Regions from separate parts of the Pseudomonas iranensis genome, predicted to be linked through region 2. Evidence: riboswitches for the same ligand, from Rfam matches in the RefSeq annotation. Region 2 holds a riboswitch; each other region holds the start of a gene.
What was found. A riboswitch is a leader RNA that binds a small molecule or an ion and turns the genes downstream of it on or off. The one in region 2 is predicted to bind cobalamin.
Positions count from the first base shown of each region.

Region 1: it holds a riboswitch for cobalamin, as region 2 does, so the genes downstream of both, cobO (cob(I)yrinic acid a,c-diamide adenosyltransferase) here and HU724_RS12955 (CbtB domain-containing protein) in region 2, are expected to answer to the same signal.
Region 3: it holds a riboswitch for cobalamin, as region 2 does, so the genes downstream of both, HU724_RS16580 (ABC transporter substrate-binding protein) here and HU724_RS12955 (CbtB domain-containing protein) in region 2, are expected to answer to the same signal.

Region 1 covers NZ_CP077092.1:1,997,014-2,001,187, reverse strand. The annotation lists gene bluB (5,6-dimethylbenzimidazole synthase) at 1-253, opposite strand, end outside; gene HU724_RS08895 (cobyrinic acid a,c-diamide synthase CobB) at 250-1,650, opposite strand; gene cobO (cob(I)yrinic acid a,c-diamide adenosyltransferase) at 1,647-2,258, opposite strand; cobalamin riboswitch at 2,340-2,569, opposite strand; gene HU724_RS08885 (hypothetical protein) at 2,733-3,317, shown strand; gene HU724_RS08880 (PQQ-dependent sugar dehydrogenase) at 3,384-4,174, shown strand, end outside.
Region 2 covers NZ_CP077092.1:2,889,221-2,893,394, reverse strand. The annotation lists gene cobW (cobalamin biosynthesis protein CobW) at 1-1,051, opposite strand, end outside; cobalamin riboswitch at 1,151-1,362, opposite strand; cobalamin riboswitch at 1,973-2,191, shown strand; gene HU724_RS12955 (CbtB domain-containing protein) at 2,315-2,512, shown strand; gene HU724_RS12950 (CbtA family protein) at 2,524-3,225, shown strand; gene HU724_RS12945 (cobalamin biosynthesis protein) at 3,222-3,635, shown strand; gene cobM (precorrin-4 C(11)-methyltransferase) at 3,714-4,174, shown strand, end outside.
Region 3 covers NZ_CP077092.1:3,729,279-3,733,452, forward strand. The annotation lists gene HU724_RS16565 (ABC transporter ATP-binding protein) at 1-1,040, shown strand, start outside; gene map (type I methionyl aminopeptidase) at 1,244-2,035, opposite strand; gene HU724_RS16575 (ParD-like family protein) at 2,032-2,259, opposite strand; cobalamin riboswitch at 2,380-2,573, shown strand; gene HU724_RS16580 (ABC transporter substrate-binding protein) at 2,713-3,726, shown strand; gene HU724_RS16585 (FecCD family ABC transporter permease) at 3,723-4,174, shown strand, end outside.

The DNA.
Region 1 (4,174 bases), 890 kb from region 2:
GGGCTTCGGCGGTGCGGATGCGCTCTTCTTCCACCAGATCGCGGATCTGCCCGCGCAGAGCACGATCGCTGATGCGGATGAAGCGCCACGGCTGCATCAGGCCGACGCTCGGCGCTTGATGAGCGGCCTCGAGCAGACGGCGCAGCAGCTGCGGTTCGACGCTGCCGCCGGTGAAGTGGCGCATGTCGCGGCGTTCGGCGATGGCCTTGTAGACCGCCGCGCGTTCGGCTTCGGAGAATGTGTTGTCGGTCATGGTCCCATCGCTGGCAAGCCAGCTCCCACAGTGGGCGGTGCAATACCTGACGAAACGCAATCCCCTGTGGGAGCTGGCTTGCCAGCGATGGCGGTCTCAAGGCCGGGCGCAAACAGCGCAGCGACAGCCACAGGATTCGACGGAAAATAAAAGTGCACATAGGAAGCCGTCATCCGCCCCTCGCGATAAACCGCCTCAGCGCCGCGCCCGCCATTGGGGCTCAAACCCCGGGCAATCGGCGTCAGCTCGGTGGTGGTCAGCGAATGATGATAGGTATGCCCACGCAACTCCCCTTCCGGCAGCTCAACCGCCTGCAACGCCAGCGCCGCCAGACGCTGCTGCATCACCGCATCGCCCTTGAGCAAACCGACCAGCTCAGCACGGGTGCCTTCCACGTCGGTCAGCGAATCCAGCAGGTAAAGCATGCCGCCACACTCGGCGAGCAACGGCTTGCCCGCTGCGTGGTGCGCGCGGATTGCTGCAAGCATCGTGGTGTTTTGCGCCAGCGCGACGTGGTGCAGTTCCGGATAACCGCCCGGCAGATACAGGCTGTCCGCCTCGGGCAATTGCGTGTCGCGGATCGGCGAGAAAAACTGCAGCTCGGCGCCCATCGCCCGCAGCAGATCGAGACTGGCGCCATAGGTGAAGGCAAAGGCTTCATCACGGGCGACGGCGATGCGCACACCTTTTAATAGAGGCTCGGCGGCGATGACCTCAGGCGCGGCGAATTCAACGGCTGGTGGCAGCGCAACTTGGCAACTGCTGGCCAGCGCATCGGCAGCCGCGTCGAGACGCAGATCCAGATCATTCAATTCGCTGGCCTGGACCAGACCGAGGTGGCGGCTCGGCAATTCGATGCCGGTCTCGCGGGACAGCGCACCGTACCAGCGCAAACCTTCGGTGAGGCTGCCTTCGAGCAATTGCGCATGGCGCAAGGTGCCGACGCGGTTGGCCAGCACGCCAGCGAACGGCAAGTCCGGCTGATACTTCGCCAGGCCCAGCGCCAAGGCGCCAAAGGTCTGCGCCATGGCGGTGCCGTCGATCACGCCGAGCACCGGCACACCGAAGTGGCGCGCCAGATCAGCGCTGGATGGCGTGCCGTCGAACAGGCCCATCACGCCTTCAATCAGAATCAGATCAGCCTCGGCGGCGGCTTCCCACAACAGGCGGCGACTTTCCTGCTCGCCGACCATCCACATGTCCAGTTGATACACCGGCGCACCGCTGGCGCGCTCGAGGATCATCGGGTCGAGAAAGTCCGGACCGCATTTGAATACGCGCACCTTGCGCCCCTGATTGCGATGCAAACGGGCGAGTGCAGCGGTGACGGTGGTCTTGCCCTGACCGGAGGCCGGCGCGGCGATCAACACCGCCGGGCAGTGACGTGGTTGCTTCAAAGTTCGACGCCTTTCTGCGCTTTGATCCCGGCCTGGAAGGCGTGCTTGAGCATGCCCATCTCGGTGACCGTGTCGCCCATCTCGATCATTTCCGGCTTGGCGCCGCGACCGGTGACCACCACGTGCTGCATCGGCGGACGCGCCTGCAAATCGCTGAGCACCTGATCGAGATCGAGGTAGCCGTGCTTGAGGGCGATGTTCAATTCGTCGAGCACCACCAGACCGATCGAAGGGTCGCGCAACAATTCGCGCGAGACTTCCCAAGCGGCGGTCGCCGCGGCGATGTCGCGCTGACGATCCTGGGTTTCCCAAGTGAAGCCTTCGCCCATGACGTGGAAACGCACCTGCTCGGGGAAGCGGCGGAAAAACAATTCTTCGCCGGTGCTGTTGCGGCCCTTGATGAACTGCACCACGCCGCATTGCATGCCGTGGCCCATGGCGCGGGCGAGCATGCCGAACGCCGAACTGCTTTTGCCTTTGCCATTGCCGGTCAGCACCAGCACCAGGCCACATTCGTCGGGCGAGTTGGCGATGCGTTCGTCAATCACGGCTTTCTTGCGCTGCATGCGCGCCAGATGGCGCTCGTCACGCTCGGGGGAATCAGTCATGGGGAGCTCTCCGTTGAGGCTGGATAACGGCGGGCAGGCACAAGAATAGACGGCAAAAAGCCTGGCATCGCCCACCGTGATGCCGCTGAGATGGATCAGGCCGGTCTCCGGGCTCATGAGCGGCGTTTCGCCTGACTGCGCGCCTTCCCGCTTCTTTCGAGGCAGTGGCTCAAGGCGCAGTTTTCACTCATTTACCGTTGCGGGGGCAGCGCCGGGATCGTCGTGGCTTCGCTTGAAGACCACCCTCACCGGCTTCCCTGTTTCACTCTGTCGACGCGGGGCCACAGAGCACCTGAAACAAGCGGCGAAGGTTAGAGGGTTGGGGGTGGAGCGTCAATTGAAGAGGCGCTTTGCGCGCGAATAACTGCCGCTGATCAATTGTGCAGCGGCAATCTTGTGCCAGACTGTGACAGGTGATATCAAAGAGCCATGCTTTTTTCCAAAAAGCCCACTACAACAATAAGGATGACGACGATGCAAGGCATGATCATCAGCAACCCGCGCCTGGAATTCCTGCGCCCGCTGCTGGAACGCTGGTTTGACTGTATCGATCGCTACAACACCGTTCGCGGCGACAACGACACGCCGTACTGGCACGACGAAAAAGCCAATCTCGGCCTGCTCGCGGCAGCGGCGTGGATGGCTGAAATGGTCACGCTGAACGACACCGCCACGCGCAAACAGAACGAAGAAGGCGAACGCAATGCCCGCGCAGATCTGCTGATTGCCGGCGCCGAAGACCGCGCGTTCATCCAGGCCACGCAACGCTGGCCACGGGTCAACAACCTTAACCTGACCCAGGCCCTGCTCGACATCACCGCTGATGCCAAGCGCATCAGCTACGCCAGCGATCTCAAGCTCGGCTGCCTCTTCATCGCTCCGCAAAAAGCCCAGCACAGCGCCAGCCCCGAAGAACTGCAGGACATGGTCGACGACCTGCAAAAGGAACACACCTGCGCAGTGGCCTGGTATTTCCCCTACGCCTATCGCAAATTGCACAGCGACACGGGCAACTATCATCCGGGCATCGCCGTGCTGTTCAAGGAAGCCCGCGGTTGAGCAGTTGAACCATCGGGCCTGCGCCCTCCTCTATGTTTAGGAATGCATTCATAGGGAAGATCAGCAATGCGCAAGGCCCCACTCGCTCTCATCATCGCCGTCGCAGGCGGGCTCGCCGCCTGCGGTGAAACCTCCAGCCTGCAAGTCTCCGACGGCACCGGTCCGTCACCGAAACTGCCCGAACCGAACAAGACGCTGATCCCGACAGTCAACATCGCCCCGGCGGTGGGCTGGCCGGAAGGTGCGAAACCGACCGCTGCGGCCGGCACTCAGGTCGCAGCGTTTGCCGAAGGCCTCGATCACCCGCGCTGGCTCTATGTGCTGCCCAACGGCGATGTGCTGGTGGCGGAAACCAACGCGCCGCCCAAGCCCGATGACAGCAAAGGCATTCGTGGCTGGGTGATGAAGAAAGTCATGGGCAAGGCCGGTGCCGGCGTGCCCAGCCCGAACCGCATCACCCTGTTGCGTGATGCCGACCACGATGGCGTCGCAGAAACCCGCACGGTATTTCTGCAGAACCTCAACTCGCCGTTTGGCATGACGCTGGTTGGCAATGATTTGTACGTTGCCGACACCGACCGCCTGCTGCGCTTCAACTACGAGCCGGGCGCCACCGAGATCAAGACCCAACCGATCAAAGTCGTCGACTTGCCTGGCGGCACGCTGAATCACCACTGGACCAAGAACGTCATCGCCAGCAAGGACGGCAACAAGCTCTACGTCACCGTCGGCTCGAACAGTAACGTCGGCGAAAACGGTCTGGATCAGGAAGAAGGCCGCGCGGCGATCTGGGAAGTCGATCGCGCGACCGGCAATCATCGGATCTTTGCTTCGGGCATTCGCAACCCCAACGGCCT
Region 2 (4,174 bases):
CAGCGCGCAATTGCGCTTCGAGTTGTGCGGCATCGAGTTCCTGGCCGATCAGCACCAGACGCGTGACGCGCGCTTCTTCGGCGCCCCACTGACGGTCGAAATGCTTGTCGAAACGCGTGCCCACACCCTGGATCAACAGGCGCATCGGCTTGTGCGGAATCGCCGCGAAGCCTTTCACGCGCAGAATGCCGTGTTGCACCACCAGTTGCGTCAGCGCGTCGAGCAGCAGGCTTTCATCGGCTTGCGGCAGTTCGATTGAGATCGAATCGAAGGCGTCGTGATCGTGATCGTCGTCATCACCGTCATGGTGGTGATCGTGGTGACTGTGACGGCTGTCGATGTGCTCCTCAGAGCCGGCACCGAGGCCGATCAACACGTCGAGCGGCAGGCGGCCGTTGCTGGCTTCGATGATTTTTACCGCTGGCGGCAGCTCTTCGGCGACTTCAGCGCGCACCCGAGCCAGATCTTCCGCGCTGGTCTGGTCGGCTTTGTTGAGGATGACCAGGTCAGCACTGGCCAGTTGATCGGCGAACAATTCGTGCAGCGGCGACTCGTGATCAAGGTTCGGATCGAGTTTGCGCTGGGCATCGACCTGATCCGGGAACGCTGCGAAGGTGCCAGCAGCGACGGCCGGGCTGTCGACCACGGTGATCACCGCATCGACAGTGCAGGCACTGCGAATTTCCGGCCACTGGAAGGCTTGCACCAACGGCTTGGGCAAGGCCAGGCCAGAGGTTTCGATGAGAATGTGATCAAGATCGCCGCGACGGGCGACCAGCTCGCGCATCACCGGAAAGAATTCTTCCTGCACCGTGCAGCACAGGCAGCCGTTGGCCAGCTCATATACGCGGCCGCTGGCCTCTTCTTCGGTGCAGCCGATGGTGCATTGCTTGAGGATTTCACCGTCGATACCGAGCTCGCCAAACTCGTTGACAATCACCGCGATGCGCCGGCCCTGAGCGTTGTCGAGCATGTGCCGCAGCAGCGTGGTTTTGCCCGAACCGAGGAAACCGGTGACGATAGTGACGGGGAGTTTGGCCAGTGTTTTCATCGGTATGCCCTTTGGCAAGCGGCGGGCATACGGGACGAGAACCGGCAGCGCGCATGCACGCCGGAAGCATTCGCCACCGGATCACCCCGCCCGGTTGTAGTGAGAATCTGTGACGAGGCAGGTCTCCTGGCTGACGGCGTTCAGGCGCTGGGCCTGGCGTTCATTGCGCCTTCCCGCTGGCTCATCGGTTGAGCTGGCAGTGGCGTGGCAACGAACATCACCGTTCACAGTTGCGGGGGCAGCCGCGGCTTTGACCGCGTTCCCTTCTTAGCTTCGGCGAGTGCCGAAGAACCTCGAAAGCGCAAGGCTACGCATGGGTCCGTCGTGGGTCAATGGGTCGGTGAGTCTGAAACTGGGGGTATATCCGTTGCTGCGGTAACGGCTTCCTATGGTTTCGCTCTTACAGCGAGTCCCTTTTTCAAACGCCGGAGTGCCGGCACAGCAAAAAGAAACCAAAAGGCTTTGCCCCGGCGTACGGCCCGCTCGCTGGGGCTCGGGGTACCTTCGTTACGGGACCGATCCGGGCGCAGCCTGCTGAAGGGGCAAAAGATCAAAGCCAAAGCAAAAGCCAGATCTAGAGCCCCTCACCCTAGCCCTCTCCCCGAGGGAGAGGGGACTGACCGAGGTGTTTAGGCGAAATACGCCGACTTGCGATATCGAGTCGAATGCAGATTCTGAAAAGCCCGCAAATCGGCTCCCTCTCCCTCGGGAGAGGGCTGGGGTGAGGGGCAGCAACAACACAAATTAAAAGCCGAACACCCACGCTTTTCACCACTCAATAAGCCGAGTGTCAGCTCGCCTGCTCTTGATCTTGATCTTGATCCACCGGCGACGGATATACACACAAAAACATCAGAAAAATCCCCCACCGCAGCACTGAAAACTTCCCGGAAATTGACTAAAAACCCAAACCCATGTTTTCCTGCCCACCTTGTTACGGGTGCCCTTCACAGGGTGAAACGGGAAACCGGTGAATCATGTGCTTTACTCAAAGCCATGTCAGTCCGGTGCTGCCCCCGCAACGGTAAGCGAGCGAAGCGTCAGATCCACTGTGCCCCGGCATGGGAAGGTGATGCTTGCAGGTCGGCCTTGTGCCAGCCCCTCGCAAGCCCGGAGACCGGCCCGCAACACCCAGCGCGCGCAAGCGCCGCTGACCACAAACAAACCCGCGGTGGGCGGGCGCTGTTCGAAATCCCTGCGTGCCCTGCTCGCAGGGATTTTCATGCGCTCTGTTTACCCGCTGACATTTCAGAGGGAAGCGCTATGTCGATCATCAGCAACACCGTCAGCCACACTGACCACATCTCCAGCAGCACCACACTCGGCCAACGCGTCGCCGCCGCCCTCTTCGCCTCGATCCTCGGTGCCAGCCTGGTCTGGTTCGCCGGTTTCTCGCACATCGAAGCGGTGCACAACGCCGCCCACGATACCCGCCACAGCGCCGCGTTCCCGTGCCACTGAGGCCTTTCAACATGATCAAGCGTATCGCGCAAACCGCAGGCTTCACCGGCCTGCTGGCCGCCCTGCTGCTGACGTTGCTGCAGAGCTTCTGGGTATCGCCACTGATTCTTCAGGCCGAAACCTTCGAGAAATCCGAGCCGGTCGCCGAAGCTCACCAACATGCCACCGGTACCGCCGCCCACAGCCATGATGCTGAGGCCTGGGAGCCAGAAGATGGCTGGCAGCGTGTGGCTTCGACCACTGGCGGCAATCTGGTGGTTGCGGTCGGTTTCGCTTTGATGCTCGCTGGCCTGTACACCCTGCGCGCACCGACCAGGACTTCGCAAGGCCTGCTCTGGGGTCTGGCCGGTTACGCGACGTTCGTTCTCGCGCCGACCTTGGGCCTGCCACCTGAATTGCCGGGCACAGCCGCCGCTGATCTGGCTTCGCGGCAGATCTGGTGGATCGGCACCGCCGCTTCGACCGCAGTCGGTCTGGCACTGATTGCCTTCAGCCGCCACTGGTTGATGAAGCTTCTCGGTGTGGCGATTCTCGCCGTGCCGCATGTGATTGGCGCGCCGCAACCGCAGGTGCATTCGATGCTTGCCCCCGAGGCGCTGGAAACGCAGTTCAAGATCGCTTCGCAGCTGACCAACGTGGCGTTCTGGCTGGCTTTGGGCGTGATCAGTGCGTGGTTGTTCCGCCGCAAAAGCGCGAGCCAATACCAGGCATGAGCGATGACCGCGCAGCGCCGACCTTCGTGGTCGGCCTCGGCTGCCAGCGCGGCTGCCCGGCCAGTACGTTGCGTGCATTACTCGATCAAGCGTTGCAGGCGCACCGCATCGAGTTGCGAGCGGTCAAGGCTCTGGCGAGTATCGATCTCAAGCGCGACGAACCGGGGTTGCTGGAACTGGCCACACAATTGAACCTGCCGCTGCAGTATTTCAATAGTGCCGAGCTGGCGCCCTTTCAACAGCGCCTCAGTCATCAATCGCAGATCGCCTTTGAGCGCACCGGCTGCTACGGCGTGGCGGAAAGCGCCGCGCTGGCGCTGGCCGAGCAACTGATTCAGGCGCCGGCGAAACTGCTGATCCACCGGCAGAAATATGCGCAGGCCACGCTGGCATTGGCCGGCGCTGCATAAAATCCCGATAATCCCCGCCATTGATCATGAGCACGCTTCATCTGCAGTGGGGCTGCGCCTCTTCACAAGGATTCAACGATGACCGTCTATTTCATCGGCGCCGGCCCCGGCGATCCGGAACTCATCACCGTCAAAGGCCAACGGCTGATTCGCAGCTGCCCGGTGATCATTTATGCCGGCTCGCTGGTACCCGCAGCGGTGCTGGAAGGTCATCAGGCCGAAATCGTGGCCAATAGCGCTGAACTGCATCTGGAACAGATCATCGATCTGATCAGGACTGCCCATGCCCAAGGCCAGGATGTTGCCCGCGTGCATTCGGGGGATCCAGGTCTGTACGGCGCGATTGGTGAGCAGATCCGCTACTTGCGTGAGCTGGGCATTCCTTTCGAGATCATTCCGGGCGTGACCGCCACGGCTGCATGCGCAGCGCTGCTGGGCGCCGAGTTGACCCTGCCGGACATTTCGCAAAGCGTGATCCTGACCCGTTACGCCGACAAGACCGCGATGCCCGTTGGCGAGGAGCTGGCCAGCCTGGCGCA
Region 3 (4,174 bases), 840 kb from region 2:
TCAAGGACGGCGAATTCCTGACTTTTCTCGGCTCCAGCGGCTCGGGCAAAAGCACCACGCTGTCGATGCTCGCCGGGTTTGAAACACCGAGCAGCGGCGAGATCCTCGTCAACGGCCAGTCGCTGGTCAATGTGCCGCCGCACAAGCGCGACATCGGCATGGTCTTCCAGCGCTACTCGCTGTTCCCGCATCTGTCGGTGCGCGACAACATCGCCTTCCCTTTGGCGATTCGCAAACTGGCGACAGCCGAGCGCGAAAAACGTGTCGATGCGATGTTGAAACTGGTGCAGCTTGAGCAGTTCGCCCATCGCCGGCCTTCGCAACTGTCCGGCGGTCAGCAACAACGTGTCGCCATCGCCAGGGCGCTGGTTTACGAGCCACGCATCCTGCTGATGGACGAACCGCTGGGCGCGCTGGACAAGAAGCTGCGCGAGGACTTGCAGGATGAACTGCGCCAGCTGCACCGGCGCCTGGGCATCACCATCGTTTACGTGACCCACGACCAGGAAGAAGCCATGCGTCTGTCGCAACGCATCGCGATTTTCAGCCACGGCAAAATCGTCGGTCTGGGCAGTGGTTATGACCTTTACCAGAATCCACCGAATGCGTTTGTCGCGTCGTTTCTGGGCAATTCGAACTTCCTCAAGCTCAAGGCGCAGAGCAATGCAGCGGCGAGTTTCGAGGGACAGTCATTGTCGATTCGGCTGACAGCGGGATTGCATACCGATCAGGATGTGCTGCTGATGGTGCGTCCGGAAAAGGCCTTGGCGCTGAGCGTGCAACAAGCGCTGGATGAGCCGCTGGCGGCAGGCTGGAATGAGGTGTCGGCGAATGTTGTGGAGGTGCTGTTTCTCGGTGAAAGCCAGACGTGCAGCGTGGTGACTGCGGGCGGGACTTCAATGACGGTGAAAGCGCTGTCGGCCGCGGGCATGCCACTCAAGGCCGGCGATCCGGTCCGGGTGCGCTGGGCGACGGCGGATGCTTGTGTTTATACCGAGTGGACCGAGAGCGATTTGAACAAGGCTGCCGGTGCTCACTGATTGCGCTGAGTCAGTTGGATCTACCCCCTCACCCCAGCCCTCTCCCCCACGGGGGGCGAGGGGGAAAGGGAGCCGATCTTCATGCTGTGCAAAATGTAAGTTCGACTCGGTATCGCACGTCGGCGTATCTCGCAACAACACCTCGGTCAGTCCCCTCTCCCATTGGGAGAGGGCTAGGGTGAGGGCAAGCAGGCGACGCGGTATTAGCCAATGGCCCGGTACCCTTCAATCTCATCCGGCCACGCCGTCAGCACTTCAAACCCGCTTTCCGTCACCGCGACCATATGCTCCCACTGCGCCGACAACGAGCCATCCTTGGTCAGCACCGTCCAGCCATCCGGCATGTTCTTCACATGGCGTTTGCCGGCATTGAGCATCGGTTCCACGGTGAAAATCATTCCGGCCTTGAGCTTCAGCCCTTGGTTGGGAAAGCCGTAATGCAGTATCTGCGGTTCATCGTGATAGACCTTGCCGATGCCATGGCCGCAATACTCGCGCACCACGCTGAAGCCCTCCGCCTCCGCCAGGCTCTGGATCGCATGACCGATATCGCCCAGCGTTGCGCCCGGTTTCACTGCGCGAATGCCCGCGCACATCGCGTCGTACGTAGTCTTGATCAGGTGCTGCGCCTCGGGGCTCGCCTCACCCACGACGTACATGCGGCTGGTATCACCGAACCAGCCATCCTTGATCACGGCGATATCGAGGTTGACGATGTCGCCGTCCTTCAATGGCGTACCCGATGGAATCCCGTGACACACCACGTCGTTGACCGACGCGCAGACGGTTTTCGGAAAGCCGTGATAACCGACGTTGGCCGGCACGGCTTTCTGCACATTGACGATGTAGTCGTTGCACAACCGGTCCAGCTCATCGGTGGTCACCCCGGCCTTCACATGCGGCACCAGCATCGCCAGTACTTCGGCGGCGAGTTTGCCGGCAGCGCGGGATTTTTCGATGTCGGCCGGGGTGTTGATCTTGATCTGGTTTCTCATGCGCTGACGGCTTCCTGAGTCAGTTGTTGCAGATCCAGTCCGCCGTTCTGTTCGGCGCGGATCAGCAGGCGGCAAATGGCGCTGTGGTCGAGGTTGGGATGCAGCTCGGCGAGCATGCCGATGCGCATCCAGTGCTCGGCCTGCGCGTTGATCGAGCGGCTGAGGGCGTTGCTGGAGATGCGCAGGTTCTCGTGCATGTCCTCTGAAATCTTTACGATGCCCATATATGAATCCGATACGATGTGTATATGGATCGTATATTAGCCAGGGCATATGACAGATTGCAATGCCGACGACAAAATCGACGCTGTCACAGATTCGCCTCCCCCTCCACCGCGCAAATCGACTACCATGCCGCCGCCGGTTTCCACACGGAATTAATAGGGAATCCGAAATGCTTGCACAGCATCGATCGGAACTGCCCCCGCAACTGTAGGTGCCGAGCCTGCTCCTCGACTGCCACTGGGTGAATCCCGGGAAGGCCGGAGCGTGGCGATGACGCATCAGTCAGGAGACCTGCCGGCACAGTGACTGACTAACCGGCGGGGTGTCCGGGAAGGACATCGTGCCGTGCGCATTTTCCCTGTGCCGGCCTTGCGCAGTTTCCACGACCGCGCCCGAGGTGTGTTTCCAACCGTACCCGCCTGCTCCCGTACGGTTCTCCTGGAGACTGCCCCATGCTGCTGCCCCGCGTTGCCACCCTGCTCACCGCTTTGAGCCTTTGCGCCCTGGCGCAAGCGACGCCGACTGCGTATCCGCTGACCGTGGAGAACTGCGGCAGCAGCCTGACCTTTCAGCACGCGCCCGCGCGCACGGTGACCATCGGCCAGGCCGGTACGGAAATGCTTTATGCCTTGGGCCTGGGCGACAAAGTCGTCGGCACCTCGTTGTGGTTCAACGACGTGCTGGGCACATACAAAGCGCAGAACGACAGGATCGAGCGCCTCGCCGACAACGAGCCGAGTTTCGAAGCGGTGATCGCCAAACGCCCGGAACTGGTAGCCGTCGAGCTGGAATGGATGGTCGGCCCGCAAGGCACGGTCGGCACCCGCGAGCAGTTTCATGAACTGAAGATTCCTACCTATCTGCTGCCCTCCGACTGCGAAGCCAAGGACAACCTCGTCGGCTCGGACGGCACGCGGCTGGCGCCGTTTCGCATCGACAGCATCTACAAAGCCGTGAGCCAGCTCGCAGCGATTTTCGATGTGCAGGCGCGTGGCGAGCAGCTCAATGACCAGCTCAAAGCCAGCCTCGCGCAGTCGATCGCCACGGCGAAAAAGCAGCAGCGCAAAGACGTCAGCGCCCTGGTGTGGTTCTCCAGCGCCGAGATGGACATCGAGCCTTTCGTGGCCGGGCACAAAGGCGTTCCCGATTTCATGCTCAGCACCCTCGGCGTGCGCAACGTGGTCGAGTCGGATGAAGAATGGCCGACCGTCGGCTGGGAAACCATCGCCAAGGCCAACCCGACATTTCTGGTGATCGCGCGCATGGATCGTCGACGTTTCCCGGCGGACGACTATCAGAAAAAACTCGCCTTCCTGCGCAGTGATCCGGTGACGCGCAACATGGACGCGGTCAAGCACAACCGCATCATCATCCTTGACGCCATGGCCATGCAGGCCAGCCTGCGCACCTTCGACGGCCTCGCACAACTGGCCAGCGCCATCAACGGCTACGACCTGTCGCCATGAGCAGACGCCTGATCCGTTTGCTGCTGGTGCTGTTGACGCTGTCGGTCGCGCTGATTGGCGGCGTGGCCATTGGCGAGACTTCGATCGAGCCGAGCGTAGTGTTGCAGGTGCTGGCCAACAAGCTGTGGGGCGCCGGTTATGTGCTCGACCCGATCGACGAAGGCATCGTCTGGAACTATCGCCTGACCCGCGCGCTGGTCGCGGCGGCCTGCGGCGCCGGCCTGGCGACGTGCGGGGTGATCCTGCAATCGCTGCTGCGCAATCCGTTGGCCGATCCGTATCTGCTGGGAATTTCTGCTGGCGCCTCGACTGGCGCGGTGATGGTCGCCCTGCTTGGCGTCGGCGCCGGGGCGATTTCATTGTCGGTCGGTGCCTTTGCCGGCGCGGTGACCGCGTTCGTACTGGTGATTTTGTTGGCACGGGTCAGCGGCTCGGCCAGTGGCACCGG